Regions from separate parts of the Longibacter salinarum genome, predicted to be linked through region 1. Evidence: riboswitches for the same ligand, from Rfam matches in the RefSeq annotation. Region 1 holds a riboswitch; the other holds the start of a gene.
The links. A riboswitch is a leader RNA that binds a small molecule or an ion and turns the genes downstream of it on or off. The one in region 1 is predicted to bind cobalamin.

Region 1 (10,747 bases):
TCGCATTTCGACCGAGAATTTCCTGACGCTCATATCCCGTCATATGAGATATGGCCTGGTTGACATCAATGATTTTCCCTTCCGCATGAATGACGATTCCCTCGAAGGTCGCCTCAGCAAGGCGCTGAAAGCGGGCGCGGCTTTCCGCAAGTTCATTCGTCCGACGTCGGACTTGAACCCGTAGTAGGACGACGGCGCCAACGGACAGAATGATAAGCAAGCCGCCGAGGAGAAGGGCATTTCGATAGTATCGGCGCGGTATAGCCGTCCGCACGACATCCGCAGAGGTTCGGGGAATGAGCTCGTAGTACGAGGTGTAGGGACTCGTGTAATCGTGCTGCTGAAGCACACCGCTCACAGTTACGTCATCGCCCTCTGCGATGGCACTGAGTGGGACCCGATCGACACGACTCATGGGCACGAAAACAGCAATTTCATCGCCACCCTTTGCGGACTCCAGCACAAGATAGTGTCCGCCGTTGTTACGGTCCTTTCGTTTGACTTGACCGTAGATTGTTGCAACGACACTCTCGTACCGCTCTCCGAGAGCTTGTCCGACATCTAACTGTACCGGCGTCGGAACGCGAGGAGGAACGGGCAACACAGAATACGATGATACGCGGACCTGCGTCCGTCCGTACTCCTGCTCCACGACTCCCGTCGCCACGATACTATCCCCCCTAACAGCCGCAGGTCCCCCAGCTGTAACCAGTGTAATCCCGTGTCTGGCGGACTGGATCACTGTCACGTTACTTCCAACCACGCCCCGTGAGGCGCCGACGCGACCTCCTACTCGAACAGTCTCACCGATGCGATCCGGACGTCCATCGGCATCGGCGTCGACCCGTACCTCTCCCGGCAGCTCGACCTCGAGGGAGTCTGCAGAGCTGGATGCTTCAGACGTACCCCCGGGGCCCGTTGCTTCGACGCGGTTGGGTACGGCAGCCTGTAGCGAATGACTGCTACACGCCAGGAAAACGAGTAGAGCGATGACCTGCATCAGAGAGAATCCAGATCGAACCTGTCCCCCAGAATGAACGTTCGGACACCCGGTTGTGGGATCGCCCTGAGGCGGTATACAGGCCTTCGTTTGCAAAGCAGACGACGGCGCCATGTTGATTCGACTTCAAAAAGGGCTGAGTAATCTGCGATCTCCCGGCTGGGACGAAAGGAGTTGTACTACACCGGCGTAATACAGAAAACAGTGTAAAATATTACAGAGGCTGACATTCACCCGCAACGACAGGATCGCCGGTGTCACAAATTTCACCACCTCCACAAATACGTCCGCCGGGGACCACGAGAATGTGCTCGTTCGAGTGGCTTCATCCTGCGACCGCTTTGCTTACATTCCAACACGTAGAAGTACGACACGCACAAACCGTTACATCCTGTGCATATTTTGTCCATACCCTATTCTGATCGCCATTAGAATAGTCAGAATCTGATTGGCGGACCGTCTTCGGTAATCCAACGGTACAGATCTTCCGCTGCTCGATCTTCGCTCTGCTCGCAATACACGGCTCGGTTGATCTCTTGCACCCTGTCTTCTGCCTCGTAGCGAACGTATCATTGGCCCCCGAATTTGCATAAACAACGTCGCTTCCGTTTTGCGCCCACCCGCCAAGCAGGTTGTGACGCCTGTGAGTAGGGTTGAACAGCTACGTTTCCGCGATCCATCCGCCAAACAGATTATCATGCTTTCTCCGGGTACGCTGAGCATTTTGCTTCTCTTCGGGCTCCCAATCGTAGCCGTAATTTCGTGGGTCTACGTAAAGCAGCTAGAAATTACGTCGCAATCTGGAGACGATGACCGGATGCGTGATCTCGAACAGACGATCTCTTCGCTCGCGAAAATGCTCGACGACGTGAAGCAGGAAAGAGATAGCCTACGACGGCGCATTCAGAACCTCGAAACAATTGTCACGAGCGAGTCCTGGGATGACTTGAAGGCCCGACGTGTGGATCAGGACACAACAGGTGACCTCGCAAACTCGAATGCATCTTCGACGGAAAAACGGACAGCCTCTTCGGATACGGAAGTCCCTGACTCAGCCGGCGGCGAATTAGGAACGGATTCCGATCGCGCGGCCCGACTGGCAGATCGGCTCCGTGGTTCTTCCTGAATAAAGCGCTCCTGATCAATGCCAATTCGGCATCAGGCGCGACCAGAGGGAGATTTTGAAAGGACTATGTCAAGGAGGTTGGAAATGAAAGCGTGACGTCGTAGGTTAAAGCTGTTCTTTCACAGGCACCGCAGGTTCTCGCGTCGCCGGCATGATCGGCCCGCGAGATGAAAAGGGAACGCCCGTGCGACAGACCGAATCGTCTGAGTTTTCAATTCTGACGTCTTCACTGTCAAGTCGGGGGCTGTACCCGCAACTGTTAACCGGGCGGTGCGTCGTCTCTCGAAGATGTCATGGGTCACTGTGCGTCAGCATGATCGCAAAGTCATATCTGGCTTTGCGTCTGCACGTGCGGGAAGGCCTTCGGCGGAGAGGACGGCGCTCTGCACTACGCGTCCGTGCGATCTGCTTCGTTCCACATCGGCCAACAGTCGAAAAAGAGAGCGAAGGAGCTATCCGCACGCCCGGTGAGCCAGGAGACCTGCCTGCGGTGTGATTCGCCAACATACCTTCGGGATCTGAGGGTGGTGGCGTGCACGACGCTTCGTACGAATCGCACCGCTCCCGGTCGACGAGTTTGTGCGAGAACGACTTTTGAGGAAACGCCCCCTCGTCTCGCATTCGCACACCTTCCGGCACCGCCCTTCGGGTCCTCTATCCGTATCGGTGCCCGTTCGTAACGTAGTTGTTCGTCCACGACCCCACCTCTCGTCTGAGGTGAGGTTTTTTTATGGACGTACGTTCTACATTCTGGGAAACTGTATACAGAGCCACTGTCGCTCTGCTTGTCAGCTCACTGACTGCTTGCGCGTGGTCGTTGCCTCTCCGTGCGCAGTCTGCGGCGAACGCTCAACCCGTCGCTTCCGCCGAGCGCACCAGTTCACGTGACACGTCTGACATCCAGTGGGAGCTTTCGCTGCCGAATGTTACGGTCACCGCAACCCGTCTTCCCACACCTGCGCTGACGTCCCCGGCGCGGATTTCTGTTTTCGATTCCACCTCAATCGCCCAGACAGGGGCATCCTCCGTCAGTGATCTGCTCGAGGATCGAGCGGGCCTGCATGTTCGCCGATATGGCGAAACGGGAATCGCCACCATGTCGCTGCGAGGTACCGGCTCTGCACAGACAGTCGTATTGCTCGATGGGCACGCGATTGCGGACCCACAGCTCGGCCAACTCGACCTGAGCCTTCTCCCCTCCACTCTGATCCGATCCGTGGAGGTGATGCACGGCCCCGCCTCGGCGCTCTATGGCTCATCGGGAATGGGCGGAGCCATCCACCTGCAAACCGTCCGCCCAACCGAAGAGTCCATCGCACGCGCCTCCACCTTTGCTGGAGCGTACGGAGAGCGAGGCGGCAGCCTTCTGACGGGGACGCATGCGGGGTCCGTCTCCGTGGTCGCAGCGGGCGAGATTCGGCATAGCACGAACAATTTTCCGTATCTCGACCAAGCCTCGTTTCCCCCGCAAACGGTCCAGCGGCAAAACGCAGATCGGACCCGCTACACGGGGTACGCAGCCGTCAGGGGAGGCGACGATAAGCACCCATGGCAAACTGCCGCGTGGTTCACCCACGCCGAGCGCGGTCTTCCCCGCCCCGGTGCCGCCGTGGAAGGCGATGAGCGACAGTGGGATACTCAGTTCCGCTTCTGGGCCCGCGACAAGCAACAGGCTAGCTGGGGGCAACTGGAAAGCAGCATGCTCGTCCAACACACGCAATTACGCTATCGGAATCCGTCGCAAAATGTAGACGATACGGGACGCACCTGGACGGCAAATTTCGATGTCGAAGGGCGCGTTCCCATCGGTTCCCGCTGGCTCGCGACCTCCGGCATCAACGGGGATGTCTCCCTCGCTCGCCATCCGAACCTGCAGGACGATGCACATCAATGGCATGCCGGAGCGTTTACGAGCGCGATCGGCACCTTCGGCCGGCTCCGTCTTTTTCCCGCGATCCGAATCGATTTGTACGTACCGCCGGCGGCACGGACCCGTACCGCGATGAGCCCTCGCATGGGTGCAAATTTCCAACCGATATCGACCTGGGAGAGCCTGCGTCTCAAGGCGCACGTCGGAAGCACGTTCCGGATGCCCACCTTCAACGACCGCTTCTGGCAACCCGGCGGTAATCCCGACCTTCAACCGGAACGCGGATGGAGCGCAGACGCTGGTGTCCACTGGCAACAACCGGCGTGGCACGCAGAGGCGACCGTCTTCCACAACTGGAGACACGACCAAATCATTTGGTCGCCCGTGCGCTCCGGTTCGTGGTCTCCCGAAAACGAACAGCGCGTTATCGCTCGCGGCGTCGAGTTCTCCAGTGGAACGCGACTCTCGCTGACCGAACGCTGGACGGTCGACACCGGGCTTACCTACACGTACACAGATGCGCGGAATCGCTCCCAGCCCGGTACAGCATCGTACAATGCTCCCCTGCGCTACCTTCCACGGGAGCAGGCGAAATGGCATGGTACCCTCACGTACGGCCCGGTGGCGCTGGATCTGAATGCCCGCTATACCGGTCGCCGATACATCAGCAGCACAGGCTCTCGCTATCTCGACGCGTACATCGTGACGGATGCCCAGATTCGGGTCACGCACACCTTCGACTCGCTTCGCGCGCAACTTAGCCTGCGCGCGGACAACCTCACCGGGGCCGACTACCGCACCGTCGGCAACCGTCCCATGCCTCCTCGCCACCTTCACGTTCGACTCATGGTCGAACTCTAGCCCCCTTCCCTATCTACCGGACTGTTTTGATATCAAACCGGAATGTCTTCGTATGTCATCGAAAAACGGACCTCGCGCGTCTCATGCGTTCCGAAAATACGGCGTTATGGTCAAACATGAGGCCCTCTCACACTCCCATTCCCGCATACTGCCGTACACGTCTGAGCAGCCGCGCCGTGGAATGCTGAAATGACACACGCTCTAACGAACGTGTCCGGTCGGTAACCCTCTCCCCTTACTTCGTTTCTCGAATATGCGCACAGTTTCGCTACTCTCCCTCCTTTCTCTGTTCCTTCTCTTTACCGGATGCGACCTCACCGAAGATGACTCTATGACGGTCGTAACATCTGGGGTCTACATCGCCAACGGTGGTGCGTTTGGCAATGCGAACAGTTCGCTGACCATCTTCAATCCGCAGACCGAAGCTCTTCAAACGCTTCCTCCTGCTGGTCAGGCCGGGTTTTCGTCTTACATTCAGAGCATCGAGGTCGGACCTCGCGGACGGCTCTTCGTCGTGTTCGGAGAAACGGCTACGGTCGACATCTACGACACCCCAACGAATGAGCGTATTGGCCAAATCACGGGTATTCCCAACCCGCGTTACGTCGCCGTGAACGGAGATCGAGCCTACGTGACAAGCCAGGATTACGGAGTTGACCCGTCCGATGTGGACGTGGTTGACCTCACGACGAGCACCGTCGTTGATTCTGTCGATGTCCCCGGTACACCCGAAGATGTGGAGGTGCTGGGCTCCACGATCGTTGTCGCGCTCGGCGGTTTCGGTAGCGGATCGTCCATCGGCATCATCGATGCGAATGATCTCACTGTCCAGACGATCGACATCGGTTGCACGGGCCCACGTTCTCTTGTACGTGACGAGGATGACGAGGTGATCGTGTTCTGCACCGGCATCCAGACCGGCAACCCGTCAACGTCGAGTCCAGGGGCCATCCGTGTCGTCGATCCGTCGACGGGCTCTATCAGTGACGAGGTCGAACTAACGACGCAGATCAGCTCGGCGAGCTTCGGCCAACACGTAAGCTACAGCTCAGCAGCAGAAGAGGCATATGCTCTTCTGGCCGATGGACGTGTTCTTCGATATGATACGGCAACGAACCAGATCGAGTCGCGTCTCGACGTTGCGGGCGACAGCCCCGGCGCTGTCGGCTACGACGATAGAAACGAGTTGTTGTACATCGGTCGCCTTTCACCGGCCAGTCCGTTTGACGAAAGCGGAACCGTCACCGTGCACGAGCGGGGTGGTGCAGCCGTCGACACGATTCAGGCTGGCGTTGCTCCGGCTCACATCGACTTTTCCATCAATGCCCGGTAATTCGCCTTCTTCTTTCGGCTCTCGTTCACCCGACGTCGCTTCCGATGAATATCGACCGTTGCTACTGCTTCCAGAAACCCTTCGTTGAGTTACGAGCGATCGCCGAGACAACCGGCGCTACCTCCGTGGAAGAGCTTCAGCAACACGTCGAGTTCGGCAAGAAATGCCAGCTTTGTCACCCGTATGTACGGAGAATGCTGCGAACGGGCGACACATCGTTCGATGAAATCATTCGAGAGCAAGACGAACCACGTACGTTCGCCTCATCTGATTGAACCTGAATAAGGGTCGGCGCATAAATCGGAGGGCGTTCGGTATCACCGGGCGTCCTCTTCTGTTTGTTATACCGTTTCGACTGTAAAATGTCGATGTCTCCAACGGCTTCGACTCGGCAGACGCGCCACACCCTAACAGAAGAACGGTTGAACGTGTATTGTTGAAACGTTGCTCTTCCCAACTCGGAGCCGCTGCGAGGACACGGTTTGGACGATCCCGGCAATATCATTCGGAAAACGGATTGGGGCAGTGCGACCTGAGCACAGAGGACTCTCGGGGGTAATTTCATCGCATTCAAATACGTATCCTAAGACCTCCGATCCGCGGACGTGCACAAGCACAAAGAAATTCGGAGCCACCCGAGACCTACGTCCTGTTGAGGTACGGGTACAAGATTCGTTCGCTTGCTCGCTCAATTCTTACTATGTATCGTGCTGACAACCTGTTTGGCAGGTGCATCACAAAAGAATGAGCGCAGCTGTTCATACCTATTATTCAGTCTGACGGTTATCCTTTCGCAATGACTTAGTAGACGCGATGCGCGAGCTCAACCGTGCCTGGGGTTTGGAGCGCAGCGAGGACCGACCGTCGTGAGGTCCGTACATTTGGGTGGCCGAAGGCCGTCCGCCAAACAGATTCTGACTTCTTAATTTCATCGTCACCTGCCTGCTATCCATTTCCCCATCTCACATGGCCTCCCTGCTGTACGTTTTTCCCCACCCTGACGACGAATCCTTCGGCCCAGCTCCTGCGCTCGCGCGACAGCGACGTGAGAACCACGAGGTTCATCTTCTCACACTCACGCGAGGAGAAGCAACGTCGCAGCGCGAGCGTCTCGGGCTATCGAAGGACGAGATGGGGAATGTTCGATTCAAGGAAATGCAAAACGTCGCACGCGAGCTCGACCTATCCTCCCTTCGGGTCCTCGACCTTCCCGACGGCGAACTCGATGCCATCGATCCGCGTCGGCTGGCTGCCATCATCGAAAAGCATGTCCGCCGCACGGCCCCGGATGTTCTCATCACGTATCCGGTCCACGGGATCAGCGGCCACCCCGACCATCTCGTCTCTCATGCTGTGGTGAAACACCTCGCCTGCGCCCTGCGAGCTCAGGGACGGCCATACCCCAAACGCCTCGCCTTCTTCACTCTTCCGCCTGCCCCGGACGACAGCGAACGCCCCGATCATCTGCAGTCGTCTCCCGCAGCGAAGATCGGCTGCGTTACGACGTTTACCGACTCAGACCTTGAGCGAGCGCAAGCAGCGCTGCACTCGTACGAGACGTACCTCCCGGTCATTGAAGAGCATCAGCCTCTTTCAGAGGTCAAAGACGGCGTTTCCTTTGAGCTCTTCGGTGAATCACACGACGCTCCTCTCTCTGATTTGACGGACGATCTTCCGGACATTGCATGGTGGGACGAAACCTCTTAACTTTACGGTAACCTAAGGGACTGCCCCCTTTATCGTCTCCCTGGCTACCACCGTCCTATCATGACACGCTCTGACGCTTCCGGTGACACGGTTATTCTTGTGGTCGATGACGAGCAGGATATCATCGATCTTCTGGACTACAACCTCACCAATCGAGGATACGAGGTTGCCGCGGCGCGAGACGGGCAGGAAGCACTGGCCACAGCTCGGGACATCGAGCCTGACCTCATCATTCTCGACGTAATGATGCCTGAGATGGATGGGCTCGAGACATGTCGTCGGATTCGGCAAGACGCGTACTTGCGTACGATTCCGGTTCTGATGCTCACGGCACGTACGGAGGAGGAAAGCATGATCGAGGGCCTGGAGAGTGGGGCCGATTCGTACCTGAGCAAGCCGGTCTCCATTCCTGTTATCGTGAGTCAGGTTCGGGCGCTTCTTCGGTCGTCGAAACGGAATGATACGCCGCCCGACACTCTGAGCATCCATGACCTAACCATTGATCGCGATCGGTTTATTGTCATACAGGAGCAAGAGAACGGCTCGAAGGAGATGCATTTCCCCAAGCAGGAGTTTGAACTGCTGCAGTTCATGGCTTCCCACCCCGGTACGGCGTTTACGCGTCAGGAAATTCTCGACGAGGTCTGGGGACCGGATGTCTACGTCGTCGACCGAACCGTAGATGTCCACGTGCGAAAGATCAGAGAGAAGATCGGATCCGACTACATCGAGACCATCAAAGGGGTCGGGTATCGATTCCGAGGTTAATCGGGCACGCGATCAATTGCCCCGGGCGCATGCACTGACGATCATGCGATCGTTAATCCCACGGTGACTCGCCTCATGTCGCTGCTCGCTATGTTGAGCCCCGACGCGCAACCCCATTCGTCTGCCCGTACCGTTCAGACGCTTTACCGATATGACAACATCGCCCCCTTCAACGCCCGACGAACGCCCCCCGCTGTTCTCTCGCCTGACGCTGAAAACGGCCGGGACGGTGATGGTGGTCGCACTCGCCCTTACGGTCGTTCTTTTTGACGCCTCGTGGCTCACCCTCGTCGCGATGACCGTTGGGATTGGGTTTGGCACGTACGTCGCCGTGTGGGGATTTGTGACGCCCCGCGTTCACCATGCCATACGCACGCTACAGCAGATTCGCCAGCACCAGTTCGACGATCTGGAAGCCGCCCCGCGGCCGAGCGGCGATGAGATGCGGAAGCTTGTGTGGGAAGTCTTCCGTACCGGCCAGACGCTTGAGGGGGAAATTCAGGACTTAAAACAGATGGAGAATTACCGACGTGAGTTCATCGGTAACGTCTCGCACGAGCTTAAAACGCCGATTTTCTCCGTCCAGGGATTTACGGAAACGCTGCTCGATGGAGCGGTCGACGATCCGTCCGTAAATCGATCGTTCCTGGAGAAAATCATGCGCAACACCAATCGTCTCGATAACCTTGCGCGCGACCTGTCGCACATCGCACGCATCGAGACCGGCGAACTCGAAATGTCAGCGGAGCCATTCGACCTTCGATCTCTGGTTGAAGGCGTCGTCGAGTCGCTTGAGATCAAGGCCGAGAACAAAAACGTGACGCTGCAACATCGGCTCCCGGAGAGTCTGCCAAAGGTGTACGGGGATCGTGAGCGTGTACGTCAGGTGCTCGTGAACCTCAGTGATAACGCGATCAAATATAACCGAGAAGGCGGCCACGTTGAGATTATCGCGCGCCTCCTTCCATCCGACGAGGTAAAGATTACCGTCGCCGACGATGGACTCGGCATTTCACCCGAGCACATCCCGCGTCTGACGGAGCGGTTTTACCGCGTCGACAAGTCCAGATCGCGCAGTCAGGGAGGGACCGGTCTCGGCCTCGCGATCGTCAAGCACATCCTCAGTGCGCACGGACGGGAGTTGATGATCGAGAGCACACCCGGCAGCGGAAGCACGTTTGGCTTTACCCTTCCGGCCGTGTACGACGGCGAGCCAACAAATGAGGCTCCGACAGCTTCCGAGCCGGCCCGCGACACGCACGCGTCGTAACGTATCTGACGGCGCGGAACGGAGGCGGAAATCATGCGGTACGGCCCAGAGAAGTCGTGGATCGCACCCTGCTCCCCTCCCGGCACTCTGCCCGTTTCACCCACCTCTCCCCTATGATTCGCGAGGCCTACGTTCTTTCCCGACCGCAGAAGCTGTATGTCATTTGCGCCGCCATCTTCCTGACGGCACTCGTCGTGGCGGAGGCGACAGCCAGTAAGTTTTTCACGGTCGTCGATCTGCCGTTCGTCATCAACCTTGCAGGGCAGGAGTTCACCTCGGTGACCATGACCGCTGGCGTGATCGCCTTCCCGATCACGTTCATCGTCACGGACCTGCTCAACGAGTATTACGGCAAGCGGGGGATCCGCTTTGTGACGTTCGTCGGAATGGCGATGATTTGCTTTGAGTTTCTGCTGTTGTGGGTTGCGATGGAGGTGCCCGTCGCTCCGTCCTCTCCGGTGTCGCAGGAGGCCTTCGTCGAGGTTTTCGGCAACTCCACACGCGTCATTATCGGGAGCTTGACGGCGTACCTCATCGGCCAGCTCGTTGATATTTTCCTGTTCCACTGGCTCCGCAACCTGACGAACGGCCGGTACCTGTGGCTACGCGCTACGGGATCGACATTCGGATCTCAATTCATCGACACGTTCGTCGTCCTCACGGTCGCCTTCGTCGGCCAGCTCACCGTCCAGGAGATCATTGCGATTTCGCTGTTCAACTACATCTACAAGTTTCTCATCGCGATCGGGATTACGCCGATCATCTACGTCGCACACTGGATCATGGACGATTACCTCGGCCACGAGACAGCC
Region 2 (10,747 bases), on a different contig from region 1:
GTGAATAGATGGGTCGCCGGACTGCTCACGCTCATCGGCCTCGGCCTGCTCGTTCTGGGAGCGCACTGGTTTGTTCAGGGAGCTGTAGTGATCGCAGAAGCCATGGGTCTGAGCGAACTAGTCATCGGACTCACGATCATTGCCGGCGGGACCTCTCTCCCTGAGCTAGCCACATCGATCCTCGCGAGTATCCGAGGTCAGCGCGACATCGCCGTTGGGAATGTGGTCGGCAGCAATATCTTCAATTTGCTCGCCGTCCTCGGAAGTGCGGCCGTGGCGGCCCCAGCGGGGGTCGATGTGGCGCCGGGCGTCCTCTGGATGGATTTGCCGGTGATGATCGCCGTCGCGGTGGCGTGCCTCCCTATTTTCTTTACCGGCTACATCGTCAGCCGCTGGGAAGGGTCCTTGTTCGTGGCGTACTACGTCGCGTACACGACGTATCTGATCTTCACCGCCACGGCCCATCCAGCCCTTTCCACCTTTAGCATGACCGTTGGGCTCTTCGTTCTCCCCCTGACGGCACTCGGGCTTGGTATGACAGCCTTCTTTGCATGGCGGCAGACGAAATAGACAGACTGCGGTTATCTGACCTCTATATACGGCCGCTCCGACGTGATTGAGACCTCAGAGCGGCTCAGGTCGTCGGGGTTGATATTGCTGTCCGCTGCGAGCGCAACGAAGAGTCCGCAAGTCTTAATCGATCAGGTTGCTGCAGCAGGAAGGGTTCTGCATGGAAGACTGACGGAGGGAAGACGTCCCCACGCTCCCATTCCCCCTTTCCCATCCCCCAAACCCCAAACCTCATCCCCCAAAGATCACTGTTCTTTCCGGACGTCCACCGAGCCGCCGCGGGTGCGGATGACGATCGTCGGGCCGCCGCCGTTCAGGTCGCCCGAGGCGCGGAGGAGGTCCTCGTCGCGGTCCGTTTCGATCGTGATCGGGAAGTCGCTGGTGATGTCGTCGCGGTCGAGCCGGCCGCCCCAGTCGCTGGTGACCTCAATGTCGAGGTTCACTGCGATGTCGGACGGAAGCACGAGCTCCACGTCGCCGTGCGAGGTGCGGAACGAGGAGTCGTCGCTGCCGGGGGAGAGCATCTGAATCTCGATGTCGCCGACGGACGTTTCCGCGTCCACGCTGCCGCGGACGCCGGTGAGTTCGATGTCGCCGGCTCGCGTCGTCGCCTCCACGCGGCCACCAAAGTCGCTGCCCTCGATGTCGCCGCCCGCGGTGCTTGCCGTGAGCGATCCGCCGATCGACATGAGTTCGATGTCCCCCCCGGACGTCTTCGCCTCCACATCACCGGTGACCTGCTCGACCTCGACGTCGCCGCCGGCCGTGCGAGCGTTTAGCGAGCCGCGCACGTTGATGGCGCTCAGGCCACCGCCGGCCGACTCGATGCTCGCGTCGGCACCCACGTCTTCGATGGAGATCGGTCCGCCCGAGGTTTTCGCGTCCAGTTCGCCGCCGATTGACTCGGCGCGGATCGGTCCACCGCTCGTCTTGGCGGTCGCGTTACCGGTAATATTGTCGAGGCTCACCGGGCCGCCGGATGTCTTCGCGTCGGCGTCGCCCGTGATGTCTTCGAAGGAGACCGGCCCACCAGAGGTTTTTCCGTCGACGCGACCCTCGATGTTTTCGATCGACACCGGGCCCCCTGCCGTGGACGCCGTTACGGTAAAGCGTCTCGGGACGCGGACCTCGAATCCGATCATAACGCCGGACCGGCTCCAGCCGCCAGGCGTGCGAATCGAGAGCGTGGAGCCGCTGACGTCGTATTCTACCTCCGTGTTCGCCACGGTCGACTCGGCGTCGCGACGGCTCGTGGTGCGAACCCGGATGGTTTCCTCGACCTCGACGTTCTGCCGGTCGCTCCCGACGACGACAACGGGGCCGCCCTTGGTCGAGATGTCGAGCGTACCGCCCGGGCCGACCTCGAATGTTTTGGTGCTGACATTAACGAAGCCATTGCCTTCACGCTGGAGATCCTGCGCCTGCGCGGTCGGAATGCCGATCACGAGTGCTAGGAGAACCACACAGAATATGGAGGTGCGAACGAAAGGTGTCATGGACGGATGCTGGGTAAAAATGTATGGATGGAGAGACCGAAAGCGCATCGGCATTACAGGCTTTCGCCGTCGGCCCGAATCTGTTGGAGCAATTCGTTGGCGCGGTAGCGCACGTATCCGTTGGAGTCGGACTGCGCCTGATACAGGTAGCTCGGTACGGCATTCTCACCGGCGGATGGCTGCTCCGGAGACATTGTGGCGTCGTTCGTGAGCGACTCCAGCGCCTCGATGCGAAGCGCGGGAAGCTCTGCTTCGAGCAACACGTTGACGAGCACGCCGCGGGTGGACTCGCTCATCGGTCGGGATTGATGAAGTCGCCGGAGCGCCCGGACCGCGCGAAGTCGCATGTCGGGGTTCGACTGGTCGCGAACGAGGTACGTCAGGGCGTTCACGAGTTCGGCGTCAGCGCTCGGCTGGGCGGCTTCAAGCGTTTTCACCGCGTGGAGGCGCGAGGAGGGATTGCTTTCGTCGAGCAACGCGGCGCGGAGCAGACGCTGGATTTTTGGATCTTCCGGTTTGCCACGGACAACCACGTCGTTCGTCGTGTTGTAGCGGATCTCGACGGAGCCATCCGTTACGTCGTACGTGATGTCCTCGACGCCCATGAGTCGGGGCTCCACGTTCCTCTGACTCTGGCCCGTGGCAATGGGCGTCAGCAGCGGGTCGGTGCCGGGACCGGAGGTTTCGGCGAGGCGGTCGGCGGGTGTGGGAGCCGGGGCCGTGACACGGCCGATCGCGAGTCCAGCAGCGACCAGCAGGAGAGCGAGCGCGCCCTGAAGCACCCACTGCATCCCGGTTGATGGGATCAGCGCGGGACGCGACGCCCACCATGAGCGGAGCCGATCGGTCCAGGATGCTTCCTCTGGGGCGGTCGCCGCTCGCAGAGAACCGGATCGGGCCGTTTCGCGATCGATCTGGTCATACAGGCGATCGCTGAAGGCGTCCCAGTATGCTTCTGACCGTTCCGGTCGCTCGTACTGCGCGGTCACCTGGAGCGTGGACTGCAGCGAGGCGAACTCCTCAGCACAGCGCGGGCAGTTCTCCAGGTGGGCGTCCAGGCGTTGCCGGTCCGCGGCCGATAGTTCATCGAACAGCGCCTCGGTCATCAACGGCTTGTATGTAGAGCAGGCGTCACTCATGGTAGGAAAAGATCGTCGGGTGGGGCAGGGAGCGGTCTCTACAGGTCATCGCGGTAGAAGGCGAGTTCATCGCGAAGCTTGCGGGTCGCGCGATACAGCAGGCTCTTTACGGTGCCGGGCGCGACATCCATCGCGGCAGCCGTGTCTTTGATGGTGAGACCGTTCATGTGCTTCAGGACGAACGCGGACCGCTCGCGCGGCGAAAGGGCCTCGAGGGAAGCCTCGATGTGCGACTGCATCTGCTGCCGCTGGGCCTGTTCGTCGGTATCGGGAAGGGCGCCGGAGTCGTCGACCTCGCGGTCGAAGTCTTCCTTGAGGTGCATGTGCCGCACCGCCTTCTTGCGGCGGCGGTTCAGGTGCGTGTTGACCGCAATCCGGTAGAGCCACGTGAACACTTTCGCGTCGCCGCGGAACGAATCCATCGCGCGGAAGGCCTTGATGAAGACCTCCTGCGCCAGATCCTCGGCGTCGTGGTGGTTGCCGGTCAGGTCGAGAGCCAGGTAGTAGACCCGCTTTTTGTGCGTTTCTACGAGATCCTGGAATGCAACGCTGGGCTGGGTTGCCGCCGCTGAAGTCACGGGTGAGCGTCCGATTACAGATGAGGAAAGAGGTCGGCGGGGGCGGCCCGAATCAGCGCTTCACGGGGAAGAACGTCTGCTCCGGCCCTTCACCTCACTCCGACACGGGATGTCTAGGAAGAGTTTACACTCCGGTATGTGTAATTGAAATGAAGACATTTGTGCCGGAAGCGACCGGCGGAAGGTCTGGAAGTATGAAAGTTTGGAAGTATGGATGTGGGAAAGGGGGCGTGGGGGAAGGGGTGTGAGGTGGGGGGATGGCCAGGGGCGGAAACGGATATTTCCGTAAAGGAAACCGGAAATAAAAAAAGCGACGCACGGCCGTGCGTCGCTCACGTGTGGTTTTGCGCCCACGTTTGAGGGTGATTCCCCCTTGGAAACCCTGAACCCTGAACCCTGAACTCTGAACCTTACCGCGCTGGCACCTCGAGGGGCTCGTCGTTTTCGTCGAGCGAGACCATCGCGAACTGGCCGCTGCACGCCAGCGTGCGTTCGCGGCGGTCCATCGGCTCGATAAACATTTCCACGCGGACCGTGAGCGACGTGCGCCCGGTATCCGTCACGCGGGCCACCAGCTCCACGATCGTGCCCTCCGGCACCGGGTGCTTGAAGTCGATCTCACTGGAGTGAACCGTTACGACCTTCGTCCGGCACCACCGCGTCCCGCAGATAAACGCCGCCTGATCCATCCACGCCATCGCCGTCCCCCCGAAGAGCGTGTGATAGTGGTTCGTGTCTCCGGGAAAAACGGCATGGACGAGGCGCGTCTCGGCATCCCTTTCGAGGTCAGTATCGGACACCGGTGTCGAGATCGCAGGCATGGCTTTCCGGTTTGAAGGTGTGGACGTGTCGAAGTGTGAAAGTGCGGAAGGTTGGAAGTGTGAAAGAGCGTTTGGGGACGCGATGCGATCCGGGTCTGCGAACCTTGAACGGTGAACCGTGACCCTTGAACTCGATACGTTGTCACCCTTCGCAACTCCGGCAGGCGAGGAGCTCTCGGGAGAGGCTCTGCGCGGCGTTGACGCCGTTCTGGTAGTAGAGCGACTTGACGCCGGACCGCCATGCCTCGATGTAGAGCTTGTTGATCTCCTTCACCGGCGTGTTCGACGGGTCGATCGCCAGGTTCAGGGACTGCGACTGGTCGATGTGCTTCTGCCGGCTCGCGGCCTGATTGATGATCTCCATCTGGCTGATCTCGCTGAACGTCTTGAAGACCGCCTTCTCCTCGTCGGTGAGCACATCGAGGTGCTGCACGGAGCCGTCGCGGAGTGCGATGTCGTCCCACACTGCCTCCGTGTTGCAGCCTTTCTCCTCGAGCAGATCCTGCAGGTACGGGTTCTTGTAGGTGACCTTCGCTTTCGCGCGGTCCTGCACGAAGTAATTGCTCTTGATCGGCTCGATCGATGGGCTCACCTGCCCCAGGATGAAGCTGCTGGACTTGGTGGGAGCGACGGCCATCGTGGTGGCGTTGCGCCGGCCGTAGCCTTCGAGCACCTCCGGCTCGCCGAACCGGTCGGCTAGATCCGCCGACGCGGCGTAGGAGCGCTCCTTGATGGTCTTCGCTATTTCCGCGCCCTGCATGTTCGCGTCCATCGATTCGAACGGGATGCGCTTCGACTGCAGGTACGAGTGCCAGCCCAGGATGCCGATGCCGATTGCGCGGTGCCGCTTTGCAAAGCGGACGGCTCGCTCCATGTGCTTGGTGCCGGAGGCGCCGTCGATGAACTCTTGCATCACCGCGTCGAGGAAGAAGGTCATGACCTCGACGGCATTGGTGTTCTTCCAGTCGTCGTAGTGCAGCGCGTTCATGGAGGAGAGGCAGCAGACGAAGCTTTCGTCGGCCGTCGCGGGAAGCGCGATCTCGCTGCAGAGGTTGCTGGCGCGGACGTCGTAGCCCTTGTCCTTGTATACCTGCGGCCGGCCGCGCTGGATGTTGTCGCGAAAGAGGATGTATGGGATGCCATGGTTCATCCGCGCCTCGATCACGCGCGCCCACAGCGCCCGCTTGTCGGCGTCGCCCTCGATCATCGCCTCCATCCACTCGTCGCCCACGACCACGCCGTAGTACATCGTCTGGATGGCGTCGCCGTCCGACTGAATGTTGAGCCACTCGTCGACGTCCGGGTGCTCGATGTCGATGTAGCCGGCGAAGTGGCCGCGGCGCGTTTCCCCCTGCGACACGACGTTGATGATCGTGTCGAAGAGCTGCGCGAAGGGGTAGGTGCCGTTCGTCGTGCCGTTATTCTTGATGGCTGCCCCGCGCGGACGCAGTTCGCCGAAGTAGCCGGACGTGCCGCCGCCGACTTTCGTCATCATCCCGACCTCCGCGTGCGTGTCGAGGATCGAGTCCATCGAGTCCTCGATGTGCGAGCCGAAGCAGGAGATCGGAAGGCCGCGGTTGAGCCCGAAGTTGGACCAGATCGGGGAGGCCAGCGAGTAGTAGCCGCGGCCGACGTATTCGAAGAAGGTGTCGCCGAAGCCGTCAATCCCGAGGATGGACTCGGCGTGGTCGGCGATCTGGCGGACGCGCTCTTCCGCTGTCACGCCGTCGAGCAGGTAGCCGCGACGGAGGAACGTCCGGATGTCGTCGTTCAGCCAGTGAAAAGGTGCGCGTTCGGTTGTTGCAGTGGCGGGCATAGGCGGAGTAGTAAGAAAAGAGGTTTTCGCGTCGGGCGTCGAGCCTGACAGCCGAGGAGGAGTTCGGTGGCGCGTCCGGAAAACGGGATTCGAAGGTTGCATCGAACCCCCGGATACCGCTGTCTAGAAAAGGTCGTCGCCGCTGACGCTCTGGGTCATCTTCGAGTAACTGGTGCCGCGCTTGGAGAAGAAGTCGTTGCCCTTCGTGAGCAGGATTTCCTCGTAGAACCAGCGCGTCTCGGCGAGGCGGTCGGCATCCACGTCGAAGAGCGGCTCGATGTCCACGTTGTCGAGCGCCTGGTTGAACTTGTCGCGGAGGAACGTGTCGATGACCGGGCGCGGCAGGAAGTCGAGCGTTCCTTCGGCAAAGATCCAGTCGAGGATCTTCATTTCTGCCTTGTAGGCTTTCTCGCAGGCGGCCTGCACGTCGTCCTCGAAGCCCGGACCGAACCATTCTGGACGCTCCTCGCGCATCAGGTCGATCAGTTCGATGCCGAAGAGGCCGTGGATCTGCTCTTCCTTCGATGTCGCCTCGACAGCGTTCGCGACGCCCTTGAACCGCTTCTCGTGCTTGTCGAACGAGAGCATGATGAGAAACTGGCTGAAGAGGCTGACGTGCTCGACGAAGATCGAGAAGAGGAGGATGGAGAATGCCAGCTCGCGGTCGCGTCCGTCTTTCGCCCGCTGGAGCGCGTCGTCGAGGTAGTCGATCCGGTCGCGGATGGCTGGGATCTCGTCGATCTCGCGGAAGGCATCGTTTAGCCCGAGGCGTTCCAGCAGGTGCGAGTACGCGTCCATGTGCCGGACCTCCGACTCCGCGAAGGTCATTCCCACGGCGCCGATCTCGGGAATCGGGAGGCGCTGGTAGAGATCGGCCCAGAACGTTTTGACCGATACCTCGATCTGCGCGATGGCGAGCATCGTCTTCTTGATGACGCTCCGCTCGACGTCCGTACAGTTGACGCGGAAGTCCTGTACGTCGCCCTCGAAGTTGAACTCGTCGTGGACCCAGTACGACCGGCGGATCGCCGTCTTGAAATCGAGCAGATGCGGGTAGTCGTGCGGCTTCAGATGGACGCGCGGCGTGAAGAGGCTGCGCGAAGATGGTTCTTTGGCCGGAGAGGAGGCGACGGCGGACGAGGGGGCGGGCATAAGCGGGCTCTGTGTAAGACGATAACCTTGAGCGTCAACGCGCCAAAGGCCACAGAGCGGAAGAGACGAAGGTCGGCACGCCGAGAGGGTCGCGCGACGTGTCATGCAAACACAGTCGAGCCGGGCATACCAACGCACTTCTTCTCCACACTCAGAGACCACGGGCCCTATGACGCGTAGGGGTCCCGACCGGCACGCAGAAACAAGCTCGGCCGGGTGTGATCGTCTTCTCAGCGGGCATTCGGACTCTCACCGTTGCGCGACAGTGCCGGAATTTCACCGGGCTTCCCCCGAACGTTGGCCGGTATGGCCGTCGTTGCTGCACCGCGAACGTGCAGCCGGAGAAGACGTGGGATCATATCAAATGTAGCTTGCAGGGTAGGGGCTGCCCATAGAAGAATCAAGCCAGATCATGTGCCTTTTTCGCCTACTCCGTAACGAGCCTGTTGGAGCATGTCACGCCGTGGGGGGAAGCTTCACGTCTGGACGTGGTGTGGTGGACCGTCGGCGTTTCCGTTGCATTTTCGACTGCGAGCTCTGGAAGGCTCGCCAGACGCCCCACAACCAGGTGCCGATGCTGCTCACGGTGAGTAGGACGAAGCCGCCCACGACCCACCAGACGCCGGGTGCCGCCTCGGGCCAGGCCGCGGCGGTCGTCATTTGGTCGTCTGGAACGGGCGACGGAGCCTCGAACTGTTTTTGAACGGGCGGTGCGTCCCACGTCGCAAGGCTGAGCGTCATCGCTGTCCCGGGTGCGGTGGTCACCTCTCCGCGATGGTATTGCTGGTACGCATTAAGGGAGATGGTGTCACCGTCGGCCGTGGTGAGGGTGACAGCCTTCGGGTTCGGCATGTCCTTGCCCTCGAATCGAAGGGCCATCGTCGACCCGTCCTGTAAATCGCACGGCTTCGTGCATAGCAGATCCGCCCGAAGGTCTCCATTGGCTATAGACGTGACGGGGACGTGGCCGGTGTTCTGCGGAGCGTAGTACTGGATGCCGTCGATGGTCGAGGACACCACGACGCCACAGTAGACCAGCGTCAGTGCGACAGAAACCACCGCACCCCGCAGCCAGGGGAAGGGGCGGAGCGAAAGTCCATCCTCACGGTCCGCCTTCGCCGTGCGGTGCGAGGGCTCCGACCGTACGACCCAGACGTACGCGCCGGTCAGGATCGAGAAGGACAGCATGAGACCGAAGACGAACCAGAGCGCCTTGGTCCAAAAGCTCCCGAAGTAGCCGAAGTGAAGTGGATCCGCCGCGTCGGTGATGAACGGCACGACGCCCAGCTCGCTACTGCGTTGTACGCCCAACACCGCGCCGGTGTATGGATTGACGTGGACCTCATTGGCGCGGTCGCGGGTGATCGGGTTGCCCATTTGTCCGGTCACAGAGGCGGCATCCGTTGGACCGAGCGGAAGGCGCACGCCGCGTACGTCGAGTCCGGGGAGGGCGGCTCGCGCACGGTCAGCGAGCACGCCGGCAGAGAGCATCGTCGCCCGACCGCCATAGTCGGGGAGCGTCTCAGCCGGGACGTTCGGCAGCGGCTCCGCGTGGAGCGCCTGGTAGTTTCCGGTGCCCGTAAAGACGACCTCCGTGAAGTAGAATATGCCGGTAGCGGCGATCAAGATCGTAAATAGCAATCCCCAGATGCCCGCGACCTTGTGGAGGTCGGAGCCGAACAGGCGCCGGCCCTTGTCGCGGCGAACGGTAAAGAGCTGCTTCAGCCATCCTTTGTAGTAGAGCAATCCGCTGAGGGCGGAAAAGAGAAGTGGGATTGCCATCAACGTGACGAGGACGATCCCACGGTCGCCGTCGAAGAAGCGGCGGTGGAAGCTCCGAAAGAAGCGCTGCGTGTTGAAGAAACTCGTGTGTCCCTGCAGTTCGCCGGTTTTCGGGTGAAAGTACGCCTTTCGCGTCTGACCGTCCGGCAGTGCGACGTACGCCCGCGCGGCGAAACCCGGCTCGAGTGGGGCGTACATCCCGAGGTTGACGCCATCCGGAAATGTCTCATCGATCGACGCCTCGATCTCGTCCCAGGCAATGGGCTCATCGGTCGCCTCGGCGCGCAGGTCGTCGTTCAGCAGCCAGTCGATCTCGTTTGAGAAGACCGCTACCGTCCCTGACAGGCAAATCACAAACAGCAGTAGGCCGAGGTTGATGCCGATCCAGCCGTGAAGCCGAAACAGCGTTTTTCTCCAGTTCGAAAACATGGGGGGCTATCGTCGTCTGCAAATTAGAAGAGGACGACGCATCAGCGCCGTCCTCCGTAACGTGAGCATGAGTCGATGGCTAGAACGTGTAGCCGATGCTCAAGAGCGCGGTCCGCGGGGCGCCTGGATAGATCCGGCCGTAGTTATAGCCGCCGGTCCAGTACGTCTCGTCCGTCGCGTTCTTCACGGTCGCCTTGATTTTGAAGCTATTGACGGTGTAGAAAACCGTTGCATCCCAGATGGTATAGCCGGGCAGCTGCAGTGTCTCCTCGAACGTGTTGCGCTCGGTGACGAATTGCATGCCGCCGCCGAATCCGAGGCCGGTCAGGGCGCCGGACTGCACCGTGTAGGTGCCCCAGAAGCCGCCCGCGTGCTCCGGGGCGTTTTCTTTGATCCGGCCGACTTCGCTCGGATCGGCCGACTCCGTGATTTCGGCGCGGTTGTAGGCGTAGTTGGCGGTCAGGCGGAGTCCCGGCACCGGTTCGCCCGCGACTTCGAGTTCCACGCCGCGGGCACGCTCCTCGCCTCGCTGCTCCAGCCGCTGCGGATTGGCGGAGTCATTGGCATTTACCAGGACGTTTTGCTTGGTGATCTGGTAGACTGCGGCGGTGGCAAGCAGCCGGCCGTTCAGCAGACGCGCCTTCGTGCCGCCTTCCACGACGTTGCTCTGCTGCGGGTCGAAGGGGCCGCCGAGCTGCGGGTTCAGCACCGACTCGGCCGTCTGCGGCTCGAAGCCCTCGGCGTAGGTGCCGTACACGTTGATGCCGTCGGTGACTTCCACGACGCCACCGATCCGCGGGAGCCAGGTGGACTGCGACGCGGTGTTATCTACGTTGGGGAATGCGCCACGCAGACCCTCGAGTTGCTCGTCGGGGAGGATGTCGCGGTACCACTCGTGGCGGAGCGAGAGCAGCAGGCGGACGGGGCCGTAGGAAAGCTGATCCTGGATGTAGGCGCCATAGGT

Region 2: another riboswitch for cobalamin. It lies ahead of CRI94_RS11615 (ribonucleotide-diphosphate reductase subunit beta); the one in region 1 lies ahead of CRI94_RS12305 (TonB-dependent receptor plug domain-containing protein).

The regions. Positions count from the first base shown of each region.
Region 1 covers NZ_PDEQ01000006.1:125,620-136,366, reverse strand. The annotation lists gene CRI94_RS12315 (sensor histidine kinase) at 1-1,000, opposite strand, end outside; gene CRI94_RS12310 (hypothetical protein) at 1,698-2,126, shown strand; cobalamin riboswitch at 2,242-2,629, shown strand; gene CRI94_RS12305 (TonB-dependent receptor plug domain-containing protein) at 2,857-4,857, shown strand; gene CRI94_RS12300 (YncE family protein) at 5,111-6,190, shown strand; gene CRI94_RS18035 ((2Fe-2S)-binding protein) at 6,235-6,465, shown strand; gene CRI94_RS12290 (PIG-L deacetylase family protein) at 7,157-7,897, shown strand; gene CRI94_RS12285 (response regulator transcription factor) at 7,958-8,665, shown strand; gene CRI94_RS12280 (sensor histidine kinase) at 8,817-9,935, shown strand; gene CRI94_RS12275 (queuosine precursor transporter) at 10,049-10,747, shown strand, end outside.
Region 2 covers NZ_PDEQ01000005.1:372,950-383,696, reverse strand. The annotation lists gene CRI94_RS11645 (calcium/sodium antiporter) at 1-570, shown strand, start outside; gene CRI94_RS11640 (DUF4097 family beta strand repeat-containing protein) at 816-2,033, opposite strand; gene CRI94_RS11635 (anti-sigma factor family protein) at 2,120-3,205, opposite strand; gene CRI94_RS11630 (RNA polymerase sigma factor) at 3,244-3,783, opposite strand; gene CRI94_RS11625 (acyl-CoA thioesterase) at 4,194-4,604, opposite strand; gene CRI94_RS11620 (ribonucleoside-diphosphate reductase subunit alpha) at 4,747-6,420, opposite strand; gene CRI94_RS11615 (ribonucleotide-diphosphate reductase subunit beta) at 6,544-7,572, opposite strand; adenosylcobalamin-variant (AdoCbl-variant) riboswitch at 7,801-7,879, opposite strand; gene CRI94_RS11610 (PepSY-associated TM helix domain-containing protein) at 8,029-9,783, opposite strand; gene CRI94_RS11605 (TonB-dependent receptor) at 9,863-10,747, opposite strand, start outside.